DNA from 2 places in the Metabacillus schmidteae genome. Region 2 is predicted to be linked to the other one. Evidence: predicted binding sites of a transcription regulator. Region 2 holds the regulator's gene; the other holds the start of a gene.
What was found. Region 2 encodes LexA, which represses DNA repair genes until DNA is damaged. Its sites were predicted from a motif close to CGAACATATGTTCG; they were not measured.
Positions count from the first base shown of each region.

Region 1 (7,158 bases), 1.3 Mb from region 2:
GCTGGATCCTGATAAGGTTGCACGGATCATTGTTGCTTCAATGCTAACCCCGAAGCGCGAAATAAATTTGCCGGGATGGATGAATGCGGGCAGTACAATCTATCAAATCATGCCAAGGCTGTTTGAAAAACTGGCAGGAAATGCGTTTTTTAAGAAATAGGCAACTTAAAGCATTATGCCTATTTTTGTCTTTTCTAACAGTTATAACAAGGGAGAGTTTTATATGATTGAATTACACTATTTTGACCGCAGTCATATACCGCAGTTAATGAGCTGGATTGATACACCAGAGTTTCTTCTCCAATGGGCAGGACCGACATTTCACTACCCGTTGACAGAACAACAAATTGAAAAGTATATGGAGAGCGCCAATATGGATGGGTCCAATTCATTTATTTACAGCGTTTTACTAAAAGAAACAGGGGAAGTAATTGGACATATCGCTTTAACGAATATGGATCGAGTGCATAAGTCTGCTCGGGTGGGAAAAGTACTAATTGGAGATCCGCGTGTCCGTGGCAAAGGAATAGGCAGCTTGATGATGAAAGAAGTGTTGAAAATTGCCTTTGAACAATTTCATTTGCATCGAGTAAGTCTTGGCGTTTTTGATTTTAATCAATCTGCTATTGCCTGCTATGAAAAAGCAGGATTTACAAAGGAAGGTTTACTTCGTGAGTGCCGAAAAATAGGAAATCAATATTGGAGTCTGTGGGAAATGAGTATATTAGCTCACGAATGGAAGAAGACTTTTTTGGAAAACAGTGTTCTTAACGAAAGTATAAGAAAAGGTTAGTAAAGGTGGAAAATGCTTGGTTGATCAGAAACAGAAGTATATCTACATATTTACATGTCATGAGGATGAGATTTCTTTATGTCAATTAGAAATGCGGTCATTATTTGGTTTTCATACAGAAGCTAACGTAATAGAAAGCTCTGTATCAATTAACCCGAGCAGAAGTCCATTCATAAAAGAAAGAATTGATGTTATTTATAAGGCAGATTGCTTAGATGACCTTATTCAGCGTGTGAATGGTTTTAAGGCTGAAAAGCCGTTTAAAGTAATCGTGATTGAACATCCTCACACTACTAATCTTCAAAAAATAGGCTTTGAGGAAAGACGTAAAATTGAACGGGTAATTGGATTGCAAATAATAGGACAAGTGAATTTACAAAATCCTAATCAGCTGTTTGCAGTTATGAGGGTTAAAGATCACTGGGTTTTCGGACATTATACAAAAAGTGAATCCATTTGGTTATTTCATCAACAAAAGCCTAATAATTATTCGACTGCTCTGAGTACACGGGTGGCAAGAGCTGTCGTAAACATTGCTGTTCCGACGATTTCAGGTAAAAAAGTCATTGATCCTTGTTGTGGAGCCGGAACGGTTATGATAGAAGCATTGTCAATGGATATAGATATCGTAGGAAGTGACTTGAATCCTCTTGTTACCCGGCCTGCTCGTGAAAACATTGCTCATTTTGGCTATAAAGGAAAGGTTTTATTAAGAGATATACGGGATGTGACCGGAAGTTATGATGTTGCAATTATAGACATGCCTTATAATCTTTGTTCTGTTTTAGATCCAGAAACACAGCTTGAAATGCTTAAAAGTGCACGGGAATTTGCTGAAAAAGTCATTGTCATCACAACTGAAACAATTGACCCTTTAATTGAAAGGGCAGGGTTTATTATTGCAGATCGATGTGTTGCGAAAAAAGGAAGCTTTATAAGACAAATTCTTGTTTGTCATTAATCTTCAAGGAGCCTATATTTCTAGGCTCTTTTTTCTATTCCTGATTAGTTAAGTAGTTATACACAACATCCTCTACAACCTCATACCATTCACTTTCATCGGTTTTGTCAATTGTGATTTTCTGTATTAAGTAACTGTTATCCTCTTCGGAAAGAGGGTCTGCATCCAGATTTCGACCATATTGGAGAAAGCTTTTTCTAAGCATCTTTGTTAATATTTTGTCTTCCATTTTTCACCTCACTATTGGTAGTATAACGTTTTTGTTTGATTATTTCGATCCTGCCTAACGTTGAAATTTGTCGTTTCCTTGGGGAAAACTACCATTGAAATCGAACGTATATTCCCTTAGTATATAGAATATAATAAATACGAACATATATTCTGTTTATAGGAGATTGGCTATGATTGAAAACTACGATCAATTGCCGAAACGAAAGATTCTTTGCATTGATATGAAGAGCTTTTATGCAAGCTGTGCCGCCGTTTTACGCGGATTAGATCCATTAACCTGTTATTTAGCTGTTGTAGGTGATGAGGAGCGACAGGGGAGCATTGTTTTAGCGGCTTCTCCACGACTAAAAAAGGAATTTGGAATTAAAACAGGCTCAAGACGTTTTGAAATACCAAATGATCCTCGTATCAAGATTGTGAACCCAAAAATGGGGATGTATATCAGGATTTCAACAGAATTAACAAAGTTGTTTCACCGCTATGTACCGAAGGATGCTATTCATACTTATAGTGTGGATGAAAGCTTTATTGAAGTGGACGGTGTGGAACATATCTGGGGAGATGCACAAACAATTGCCAAAAAAATCCGCGATGACATGGAGCGTGAGTTTGGACTTCCAAGTGCAATTGGTATTGGTCCTAACATGTTATTAGCGAAAGTTTGTCTGGATACTGAAGCGAAAAAGAAAGGTGTTGCAGAATGGACATACGATGATGTGAAAAAGAAGCTTTGGAAGCTCGAGCCATTAAGTGAAATGTGGGGAATTGGCTCAAGGGTACAAAAAACATTAAATAGAATGGGAATTTTTAATGTTGGACAGCTTGCAAACTATCCGCTTGAGCTGCTTGAAAAGAAATTTGGGGTAATGGGCAACCAGCTTTACTATCATTCGTGGGGAGTAGACTTATCCGAAATTGGAGCGCCGATTATGCAAGGGCAAATCAGCTTTGGAAAAAGCCAAATTTTACTTCGTGATTATCCGGATCCGGAAGAGGTCAAGCATGTCATATTAGAAATCAGTGAAGAGGTTGCCCGCAGAGCACGTCAGCATCGAAAGGCAGGCCGTACAATTAGCCTCGGAATCGGGTATAGCCGCGATGAGTTTGGAGGGGGATTTTACCGATCTAAAACAATTGATGAGCCAACAAATATCACAATGGATATTTATGAAACATGCCTGCAACTGTTTGAAAAGTTTTATACAAACAAAACGGTGAGAAAAATTTCAATTGCACTTTCAAACATTGAAAATGACTCTGAAATGCAGCTTGATTTATTCCGACCCAACCGTGCAAATCAGCGAACATTAGGGTATGTGGTGGATTCAATTCGCCATAAGTATGGCTCGGATGCTATCTTACGTGCTGTATCTTATACTCCGGCTGGAACAGCGAAGCATCGTGCGAAGCTTGTTGGAGGTCATAAAGCGTAGGTAGAAATCAGCAGATATGACTTTCGTCTATTTCACCAAAGGAAAAGCTGCGTTTGTCTCTCTTTCGAATATTGTATAAAAACGTATTCGTTTTTGAGGGAGGATATCATATGGAAATGACTCAGTCGTGTTTATCATATGTGGCTTTAGGCGATTCCTTAACAGTCGGAGTGGGGGCATCATTTTTGACACCCGGATTTGTCGGGCGCTATACGAGATTAACTGAAAAAACTCTAGATAGACGTGTGTGTACGAATATCTTTGCAAAATCGGGAATTGAGAGCAGTGGTGTACTGGATATTGTAAGCAGTGAACCACTACATGACAAAATAAATCGTGCCAATATCATCACCATCACTGCTGGTGGAAATGATCTTATCCAAGCGAGTAAAGACTTTATTGAATCACGTGATCAAACAGAGATTGCACAATCAGTCAAAGAGTGTCACAGCAATATGATGAAAATAATGGAGACGATTCATGAGCTAAAAAAAGATTGCGGTGTTCCATTTATCATTTATTTACTTAACTTATACAACCCATTACCGCAAATCTCATTGGCAGATAAGTGGGTTCAATCGTTTAATCGACAGTTAAACAGCTTTGATAACAAAAAAACAATTAGAGTTGTTGATATGTATACAGTATTCAAAGGGAGGCAAGAAAAGCTTTTATCAAGAGATCGTATTCATCCAAATAGTTTTGGGTATCAAGAGATGGCAAATGCATTGGTTAAATTAGGCTATCCAAAAGAATTTAATGAATAATGGCATAAAGGCAGGGGTAAACCATGATACGAGATAGAGGGAATATCAAATGGACATCGATGATGCTCCCCGAACATGTTAAATTGCTAAGAGATTGGTCTGAGGAAGATGCTTATCAAGAAAAGCCTGAACTTGATGAACAACAGTTAGAGCAGTTTAACGAAACAATTTGCATGGCAATGGAAGAGCATATGGAGCTCATTTTTACTTATTACAAGGATCATTTTTTTCATACATGCTCAGGATTTGTCCACTATATAGATTCAATTCGACATATGTTGCGAATTGTCGATGAACAAACCGGAAGTCAACTTGTATTACCTCTTCACGACATCATTGATGTCAAACTAAAATAAGAGGATGAATTCTTAGGGTCATCCTCTGACTCATTTTCTCGCCTAACATATTACTTCAAAGACGTTACCTCACTGTAAAAAAATAACTTCATAGTATAGAAAAAAAACCAGTACCAAATAATAACGTTGAAAGTGGGTGAGGAAGAAATTGGGGCCAATAAAATTTCCGTTATTAGTTTTTATGCTGATGCTGACAATAGGTCTATTTGCACATGTCCAAACCATCCCTGCTTTATTATCTGTCACCGGGAGAGATGCTTGGCTAACAATCATCATAACAATTGTTCCGATGGTCATCTGGTTATTCGGATTAAACAAGCTATTAAAATTAATGGAAAAAATAGGTGTGATGGATTGGAAAAGAACGCTATCACCGGTAAAATACTATCTCCTTGTTGGGCCTTTTATTGTATACCTTTTCTTATCAGCTTATATAACCACAAAAGATATTGTCATGTGGAGCCATATATCATACATTCCGGATATCAATTATGGGATAATCGTTGTTGCATTTTTGTTTCTATGCTTTATTGGGACAAGGTCAGGAGTTCAATCTTTGGCGATATTAAGCGGTATTTTATTGCCACTAGTCTCGGCATTGGGCTTCTTTGTGATGACAGTTAATGTAAAGAAAAAGGATTATGAACAATTATTACCGCTTATTGAGCATGGGTGGCACCCTGTATTTCAAGGTTTAATATATACCTTACTCCCTATAGTAGAATTGTTTATTCTTTTGATTATACCTTCTATACGTAAACATGAAATAGGGATCGGAAAATTATTAATAGTAGGAGGAATTATAATAGGATTAATGCTTGGGCCAACAATTGGAGCAATAGCGGAATTTGGTCCTTTGCAGGCGTCAGAATTTAGGTATCCCGCATTTGAACAGTGGCGAATTCTTACAATAGGTAATTACTTTTCTCATGTGGATTTTTTTGCTATTTATCAATGGTTGTCAGGCGGAGTACTTAGGACCAGTTTATACATTTTATTAGCTAATCAACTGCTCGTAAGGAAGGAAAAGGCGAAATATTCCGTCATCATCTGTTATCTTTGTCTTGTCATTTTTTGTTTATATCGAGTTGACCAGGATACATTTTATGAGCTTCTTTATATATATTTTATGCCGATAGCATTATTGATACTAGTCATTCAAATAACAATATTATTTGTCTATTTACATGTTAAACATCGAAAAAAGAAGCTTGAGGAGGTGGGGTAGTTGGAAAAGGTGCTTCAAAATTCGGACATTGAATATACAATGGCAGGAATGAAGCAGTTGTTTTCTTCATCCTCCGATGTCAACATAAAAACAATGAAAAAGGATGATAGTAAAGAAACATTTCTATTAGTATATTGTGGACCATTGATTGACTCTGTATTTCTTAATGAAGTCGTTTTGCCCAAGGTAAATCAGCATTTATTAGGCGAAACGTTAGAAAATATCAGCAGTATGATTCAAGTACAAAAAAAAGATAAAAAAGAGATAACAAGTGAAGGATTGAGCGATTTTATTTTTTCAGGAAAGCTTATGATGACAACAAATGAAAATAATTTGATTTATTTTTATGATATAAGTAAAGTACCATCAAGAACACCTGACGAATCAGTGACAGAGGTTTCAGTTAGAGGACCAAAAGATGGATTTGTTGAAGACCTCATGATAAATCTTGGGCTAGTAAGGAAACGGTTGAAAACTTCTTCTTTTATTGTTGAGGAATACATTGTAGGCGAGCGATCTCAAACGAAGGTAGCACTTCTTTATATAAGAGACATTATAAATGAACAATTATTAAAAAATATTAAAGAGAAGTTAAACGAGGTCAATACTGATGTCTTAACTGGCAGTTCACAAATGGAAGAATTAATTGTAGATAAACAAGTGTTCTCTCTGTTTCCTCTGGTAAATCACTCAGGAAGACCTGACTTTGTTGTAGATTCATTAAATCAAGGAAGATTTTCTCTTTTAATAGATGGAGCTCCAACAGCATTAATTGCTCCTGCTAATCTGGCCTTCTTAATAAAAACATCGGAAGATCAGCATACAAGCTTTATATATGCATCTGTTGAAAGACTGCTTCGCGTAGTAGGCTTATTTATTACCGTTTTTTTACCAGGATTATTTACAGCGTTAACAACACATAACGTTGGACAACTACCACTACCACTATTAGCGACGATATCAGTTTCAAGGATAGGATTGCCCTTTACTGCATTTGTTGAAATTATTCTTATGCTTGTCATGTTTGAGTTGTTCAAAGAAGCAGGTGCCCGTCTTCCTAAAGGAGTAGGTCAAACAGTCGCTGTTTTGGGAGGGTTAATTATAGGGGATGCGGCAATTCGAGGAGGTATTACATCACCGACGATGCTTGTTGTAATAGGAGTAACGGCGATCTCGGGTTTTACTCTTGTTAATCAATCGTTATCAGGAAATCTTTTTGTTATACGTTTATATATTGTCGTGCTGAGTTTTTTTGCTGGAATTTTCGGATTTATTATTGGTTTTATCTCAATTATCATGTATTTATCAACAATCAGATCATTTGGATACCCATATTTATCTTACTATCAAGACCTGACGTGGAAAGACTTATTTTCAATTTTTATGAAA
Region 1 is NZ_CAESCH010000001.1:3,771,026-3,778,183, reverse strand. It holds gene HWV59_RS18465 (SDR family NAD(P)-dependent oxidoreductase) at 1-160, shown strand, start outside; gene HWV59_RS18460 (GNAT family N-acetyltransferase) at 224-793, shown strand; gene HWV59_RS18455 (TRM11 family SAM-dependent methyltransferase) at 810-1,754, shown strand; gene HWV59_RS18450 (YqzH family protein) at 1,789-1,983, opposite strand; gene HWV59_RS18445 (Y-family DNA polymerase) at 2,156-3,418, shown strand; gene HWV59_RS18440 (GDSL-type esterase/lipase family protein) at 3,529-4,185, shown strand; gene HWV59_RS18435 (YolD-like family protein) at 4,209-4,541, shown strand; gene HWV59_RS18430 (GerAB/ArcD/ProY family transporter) at 4,690-5,769, shown strand; gene HWV59_RS18425 (spore germination protein) at 5,779-7,158, shown strand, end outside.
Region 1: HWV59_RS18445 (Y-family DNA polymerase) is a predicted target of LexA. The motif match lies at 2,124-2,137, and genes of this name have one in related genera.

Region 2 (7,158 bases):
GTACAATTTTATGTATATTATGAAACATTTGATAATCCGAACGTTTTGATAGATGAGTTCCTAGCAGTTGATGTATAAATAATGCCGGGATTGGCTTAGTGATATACTGTATTTGCTTTTCAATTGTACTTCCATGAGCTGAACGTACTGTTGTCCAGTGAAAGTCTTGAAACAGATGGTAGATTTTAGATTCCCGTCCAAAGTAGTGACTTGCAAACTCTTCTTCTATTAAATATATATAATAGTGTCTCACCATTTCACTCTCCCCAACTATCTATTTCTCACATTATATAAGAAATCAAAAGAAATAATTGTCTTAAACTGGAGAGAGAAGACACTATTTTTGTCGAACAGAACTGATAATTTTTGTTATAATATAGATGTTAAAAATATTACGGTTCCACTGCAGGCACTTTCTTTCCATGGACAGTACTGGAATGCACCTGCATAGCTTTCTTAAGCACCAGGCTTACCTCAGCTCTCCATGCTCTACAGGAAAATAAAAAATAGGAGGAATGATAGTTGCTCCTCCTATTTAATGAAGATCTTTTCTTCTCTCATTTTTAATTTTTTGAGGGGTTACATCATTGCCATTTGGATCAACAACTGTAACACCTTTTAGTGTATTCTTCATCGAAGAACGAAAAGCATGTAAATAATCATTGCGTAAAGTTTGTTGTTCTACCTTCTCTTCTTCCGTTAAGCCCTCAGTTTTTGATTTCTTTGATAATTCATTTATTCGATCTATTTTAGATTTAGGTAACATTCAATACTACTCCTCTCAACACTAGTCTATTCTAAACAGGTAAAATAGTCTAAATTATGTTTTAACAAAATCTATAATTTAGATATACTTTTCCTACAAATGTCATCATACTAAACAGCGAGACAAATGACAACTAATAAGTATGGAAGTACTAGTACTGAGATCAACTCTCATTTCGAGTTGAATTGAGTTTCTTCAATGTGCTCTTTATATCTTCTATGAACTGTAGCTTTACTAACATCAAATCCAAGTCCTCTAAGGGTAGCAGCTATTTCTTGAAATGTTAGATCCTTATTTCTCAACTTAATTATTTCTTCAAGTGGGACCTCAATCTTCTCTCTACCTCCTGCTTGGTCTTGGTTCTTAAGATTTTTTTGAGGATTAAATCCATTCTGGATAGCACGCTGCATCCCTCTTTTAATCTTATAATTTATCAGCTTTCTTTGAAATTCTTCAACTGTAGCCAGTATACTCAGTATCATTGAATCTGTTTCAGATAACTCCGGCTCACCTTTTTCGTTTAAAGTGAAAATGGATGCTTGTAGTTTCTTTATTTCATGTAAAAGCGCGATCTTTGCGTGACCACGCCCTAATCTAGTATCATCTTGAACTAAAAGGACAGATGCTTTCTTATCTTTTAACAACTCAAGCGCTTCAATAATTCCATCCCTATCTACATCATATCCACTATGTCTTTCTTCTATTATTTTAATAACGTTCATATTGTGAGTTGCAGCTAGTGAAAGAAGCTCTTCTTTTTGTCTTTCAATTGAAGTATCTTGTGTATCTTTCTCTGTACTAACTCGACAATAAATAACGGCCTTCATTTTTATCATCACCTATTCACTAGATCTGTGTTAATTCATTCACTTGCTATTTGTTGAAATTGATGAACTTCTTCTTTATGTATTGGTACAAAAACGATTTCTCCTGGTGTTAATGTAGAAGAATGAATCTCATTTTTCTCCTGAACCCACTTGACAAAATCCTGTTTTGAAATATTATGTTTATCTTGAAATTGATCTGCAATCGTCCAGAGACTATCACCTTTTTTAATTTCAACTTGGTGATAGTTTTCTAAACTATCGGTTTTATTGGTATAAGTAATTCCTACTGTTATGGCTAATAGTACAACAAAAAAAGCTAGAATGTAAGATAAAGACTCTTTTTTCATAAGTAACACCTCATAAGAATATTTGTTCGTATTTATAAGTAAAGTATAGTACGAACAATTGTTCTAGTCAAGTGTTTTTTCGAACTTATGTTTGTATATAAAGGTAAATGATGCTATAATAAACATAAATTAGAGGATCCGAGGTGTCACAAAAGATGACAAAACTATCAAAAAGACAACAAGATATCTTAAGCTTCATAAAAGATGAGGTCCAAAAGAAAGGATATCCACCTTCTGTTCGCGAAATTGGTGAAGCGGTGGGACTGGCTTCAAGCTCAACGGTCCATGGACATTTAGCTAGATTAGAATCCAAAGGATTGATTAGAAGAGACCCCACAAAACCTAGAGCAATTGAAATCTTAGAAGAAGAAACAAATCATATTCCAAAAATTAATGTAGTAAATGTCCCGGTCATCGGGAAAGTAACAGCAGGGCTTCCGATTACAGCTATCGAGAATGTTGAAGAATATTTTCCTTTACCTGACCGTTATGTTTCGGAAGATGAACATGTTTTTATGCTGGAAATTATGGGTGAAAGTATGATTGAGGCTGGTATTTTAGATGGAGACTTAGTAATTGTCCGTCAGCAACAGACGGCTAACAATGGTGATATTGTTGTTGCTATGACAGAAGATGACGAGGCAACATGTAAGAGATTCTTCAAAGAAAAAGACTATATTCGCCTGCAACCTGAAAACTCTACGATGGAGCCAATTATTTTACGAAATGTTAGTATTTTAGGAAAAGTAATTGGGGTTTATCGAACAGTACACTAAGCTTATCTTCTTAGAAGATAAGCTTTTTTCATATAAAAAAACAAATAAAGCCTCAACAGAGGTTGAGGCTTTATTTCTATTAATACATTGACATGTATTGTTCTCTTTCCCATGGGTGTACTTGCGTGCGGAACATATCCCATTCGATTTCTTTCGCTTCAATGAAGTGCTCGAATAAATGTTCACCTAATGCATGTTTCATAGTGCTGTCTGCTTTTAGTAAATCTAATGCTTGAGCCAATGTTGCCGGTAAATCAACAATACCATTTTCAACACGCTCTTCTTTTGACATAACATAGATGTTACGGTCAATTGGTTTTGGAGCATCAAGATTGTTTTTAATTCCATCAAGACCTGCAGCTAATAAAACACTCATTGCTAAATAAGGGTTTGCAGCAGGGTCAACACTACGTACTTCAACACGTGTACTTAAGCCGCGAGATGCTGGAATACGAATTAATGGACTTCTGTTTTGTGCAGACCAAGCAACATAACAAGGTGCTTCATAACCAGGTACAAGACGTTTGTAAGAATTTACTGTTGGATTTGTAACTGCTGTAAATGCTGGTGCATGCTTGATAACACCTGCAATAAATTGTCTTGCCGTATCACTTAATTGAAGATCTCCATTTGGATCCAGGAATGCATTTTCCCCTTTGCGGAATAAAGATAAGTTCATATGCATACCTGAACCATTAACTCCAAATAATGGCTTAGGCATAAATGTAGCATGTAAACCATGTTTACGAGCAATTGTTTTAACAACTAGCTTGAATGTTTGGATATCGTCACATGCTTTAATTGCATTTGCATATTTAAAATCGATCTCATGCTGTCCTGGTGCAACTTCGTGGTGAGAAGCTTCAATTTCAAAGCCCATCTCCTCTAGTTCAAGAACGATATCACGACGGCAGTTTTCGCCAAGATCTGTTGGTGCTAAATCAAAATAACCACCATTATCATTTAGTTCTAGAGTCGGCTCGCCTTTTTCATCTAACTTAAATAAGAAAAATTCAGGTTCTGGCCCTAAGTTGAAATCAGTAAAGCCAAGCTCTTCCATTTCAGCAAGAATACGACGTAAATTATTACGTGGATCACCTGCAAACGGAGTACCATCCGGATTGTAAATATCACAGATAAAACGAGCTACTTTTCCTTTTTCTGCTGTCCAAGGGAAGATAACAAATGTATCTAAGTCAGGATATAAATACATATCAGATTCTTCGATACGTACAAAACCTTCAATTGAAGAACCATCAAACATCATTTTATTGTCAAGTGCTTTATCTAACTGACTTGTTGGGATTTCAACGTTTTTGATCGTTCCAAGTATATCCGTGAATTGTAATCGGATATATTTTACATTATTTTCTTTTACTAAACTTACAATATCTTCTCTTGAATATTTAGCCACTTGAAAATCTCCTCTCCAATTTCAAAAAGTTATATTCAATTTTTTCATTGCTACTATAATAATTAATGGAAGAATCTTGACATGTCTCCATGTCTTAATGTAGGCCGATTAAAACGACCTGCCTGCATAAGCTCGGATTTAAGAAGTTTTCGTAATTCTGAATCGCTAAGATCAGGTTTTTCAACCGTTTTAGGTTGCTCTTGTTTTTCTTCATTATGTGTACTTTTACGAGAGAAAATTTCTTTAATTCCCGCTAGGTTCACACCCTGCTCAATCAGATTACGAATCTCCAATAATTTATCTACATCGTTAAAAGAAAATAATCTTCGATTGCTCTCCGTTCTAGCTGGAAAGATCAATTCATTTTCCTCGTAATAACGAATTTGCCTTGCAGATAAATCAGTGAGCTGCATAACAATTCCAATAGGAAATAGGGGCATTGAGCGTCGAATATTATCACTCATGTTATTCGCTCCTTTTAGTTAACTGATTTCATTATAACCTATGTAACATTATGTGTCAATCAAATGTCAGCTTACATAACATAGATTCACCATCTATTTTGGTAGTTAACTAACAATTGAGATTAAGTTTTTGTCTAGTAAAGAATCGACTGCTGAACAAACTGCAATCTTCACATGAGTGTATGTAAGGCCGCCTTGGACATATGCGACATAAGGCGCCCTGAGTGGTCCATCTGCAGACAACTCAATGCTAGCTCCTTGTATAAACGTACCTGCTGCCATTATGACATCATCTTCATACCCAGGCATATAATTCGGATATGGTGTTACATGAGAATTAATAGGTGAAGAATATTGAATTGCTTGACAAAATGCAACCATCATGTCAGGATCATCAAATTGAACAGACTGTATTAAGTCCGTTCTCTTACTGTTCCACATCGGGCTTGTCTTTAACCCAAGTTCCTCTAAGAATGCGGATGTGAATACCGCTCCTTTCAAAGCTTGTCCCACTACATGTGGAGCTAAGAAGAAACCCTGGTACATTTCCTGCAGACTATATAAAGATGCTCCAGCTTCGGCTCCTATTCCCGGAGATGTCATGCGATATGAGCAAGCTTCAATTAGCTCTTGCTTTCCTACAAGATAACCTCCTGTTTTAGCAAGTCCTCCGCCAGGATTTTTAATTAGTGATCCGGCCATTAAATCTGCACCAACATGACAAGGTTCTAATTGTTCTACAAATTCACCATAGCAGTTATCTACGAAAATGACAATATCTTCTTTTAAAGATTTAACAAAATTTATCATTTCTCTTATTTCTGCTATTGTAAACGATGGTCTTGTTGCATATCCTTTTGATCTTTGGATTCCAATCATTTTGGTTTTGTTTGTAATAGCATGTTTCACTGCTTCATAATCAACTGCTCCATTATCCATTAATTCAACAGTTTGATAACCGATTTGGAATTCTTTTAAAGATCCGACCCCACTACCTCTTATTCCTACAATTTCTTCAAGCGTGTCATACGGCTTGCCTGTGATATATAGAAGTTCATCACCTGGTCTTAAAACTCCAAACAGCGCGATGGATATGGCATGAGTGCCCGAGATAATTTGCGGTCGAACTAATCCTGCTTCACCGCCAAACACATCTGCATAAACCTTTTCCAGTGTATCCCTTCCTATATCGTCATAGCCGTAGCCTGTAGATGGCATAAAGTGAGAGTCACTAACTCTATGATGTTGAAAGCTTTTTAAAACCTTGAATTGATTCAGTTCACTCATTTTGTCTATTTCTAAATGAATAGATTGTATCTTTTTTTCTACATTTTCAACTATCGGTGCGAGCTTTTCACCATATTTCAAAAAATTAAACATTTTTAACCCTCTCCGTTAAACTTCTCTAGTTGTGAATTAATTGAATGTTCAGGCAGAACAAACCCCTCAATTTCATACATTTCTCTTTCCTCATTAAACTGTAATTGTACAATTAATGACTCTGTTTTTAATTGAGAAATTAATCTCCCTTCATTTGATGGTACAAGGATGGAATAGTGTTTCATAGATCCCTTAGCAATCGATTCAACTTTAGCTAATAAATGTTCTAAATCTTTTTTGTCAAATGCTGTAATTTTTACATAATCAGCAGAAGGAGACGGTACAAATGAATTTGGAGCATTATCCTTTTTATTATAAACTGTTAAAATCGGCTTATCTGTTACCTCGAGTTGATCTAAAAGTTTATAAACTGTTTCTTCATGGTTGGAATAGTCATCATTAGAGCTATCCACTACATGGAGAATAAGATCAGCTTCCTTTACCTCCTCCAATGTTGAGCGAAAAGCTGCAACAAGTGTAGTTGGAAGGTCTTGAATAAATCCAACAGTGTCTGTAATTAATGCTTGATATGTTGAAGGTAACAACACCTTGCGTGTCATCGGATCTAAAGTAGCAAATAAAAGATCTTCTTCAAAACTTCCTGCTGTTGTTAATCGATTAAAAATTGTTGATTTACCAGCGTTTGTATAGCCAACTAATGCAATTTGAAACGCCTGGTTTTTCTTACGACGCTCCCGATAACGATTTCTATGACGAACTACGGCCGAAAGCTGTTGTTTAATTTCATTAATTCGATTTCGTATATGTCGACGATCAGTTTCCAATTGAGTTTCACCAGGACCTCTTGTTCCAATTCCTCCGCCTTGCCGTGACAGGGAGATACCTTGACCTGATAATCTTGGGAGTAAGTATTGGAGTTGTGCCAGTTCAACTTGAAGCTTTCCTTCTTTAGACTTTGCACGTTGAGCAAAGATATCTAATATCAACTGTGTACGATCAATAATCCTCACATCTAAAATCGCTGATAAATTTCTAAGCTGACTTGGTGATAATTCATCATTAAAAATGACAATATCAGGACTAAGCTCTTCAACTATATTTAATAATTCATCAACTTTTCCTTTTCCAATATATGTAGCAGGATGTGGTCTCTCTCGTTTTTGAGTTAATTGAATGAGAACTTCCCCATTTGCTGTTTTTGTTAATGAAGCGAGCTCTTCCAT
Region 2 is NZ_CAESCH010000001.1:2,516,851-2,524,008, reverse strand. It holds gene sirA (sporulation inhibitor of replication protein SirA) at 1-256, opposite strand, end outside; gene HWV59_RS12090 (DUF896 domain-containing protein) at 536-766, opposite strand; gene HWV59_RS12085 (YneB family resolvase-like protein) at 937-1,593, opposite strand; gene yneA (cell division suppressor protein YneA) at 1,629-1,940, opposite strand; gene lexA (transcriptional repressor LexA) at 2,096-2,716, shown strand; gene glnA (type I glutamate--ammonia ligase) at 2,796-4,130, opposite strand; gene HWV59_RS12065 (MerR family transcriptional regulator) at 4,193-4,594, opposite strand; gene HWV59_RS12060 (methionine gamma-lyase family protein) at 4,700-5,974, opposite strand; gene hflX (GTPase HflX) at 5,977-7,158, opposite strand, start outside.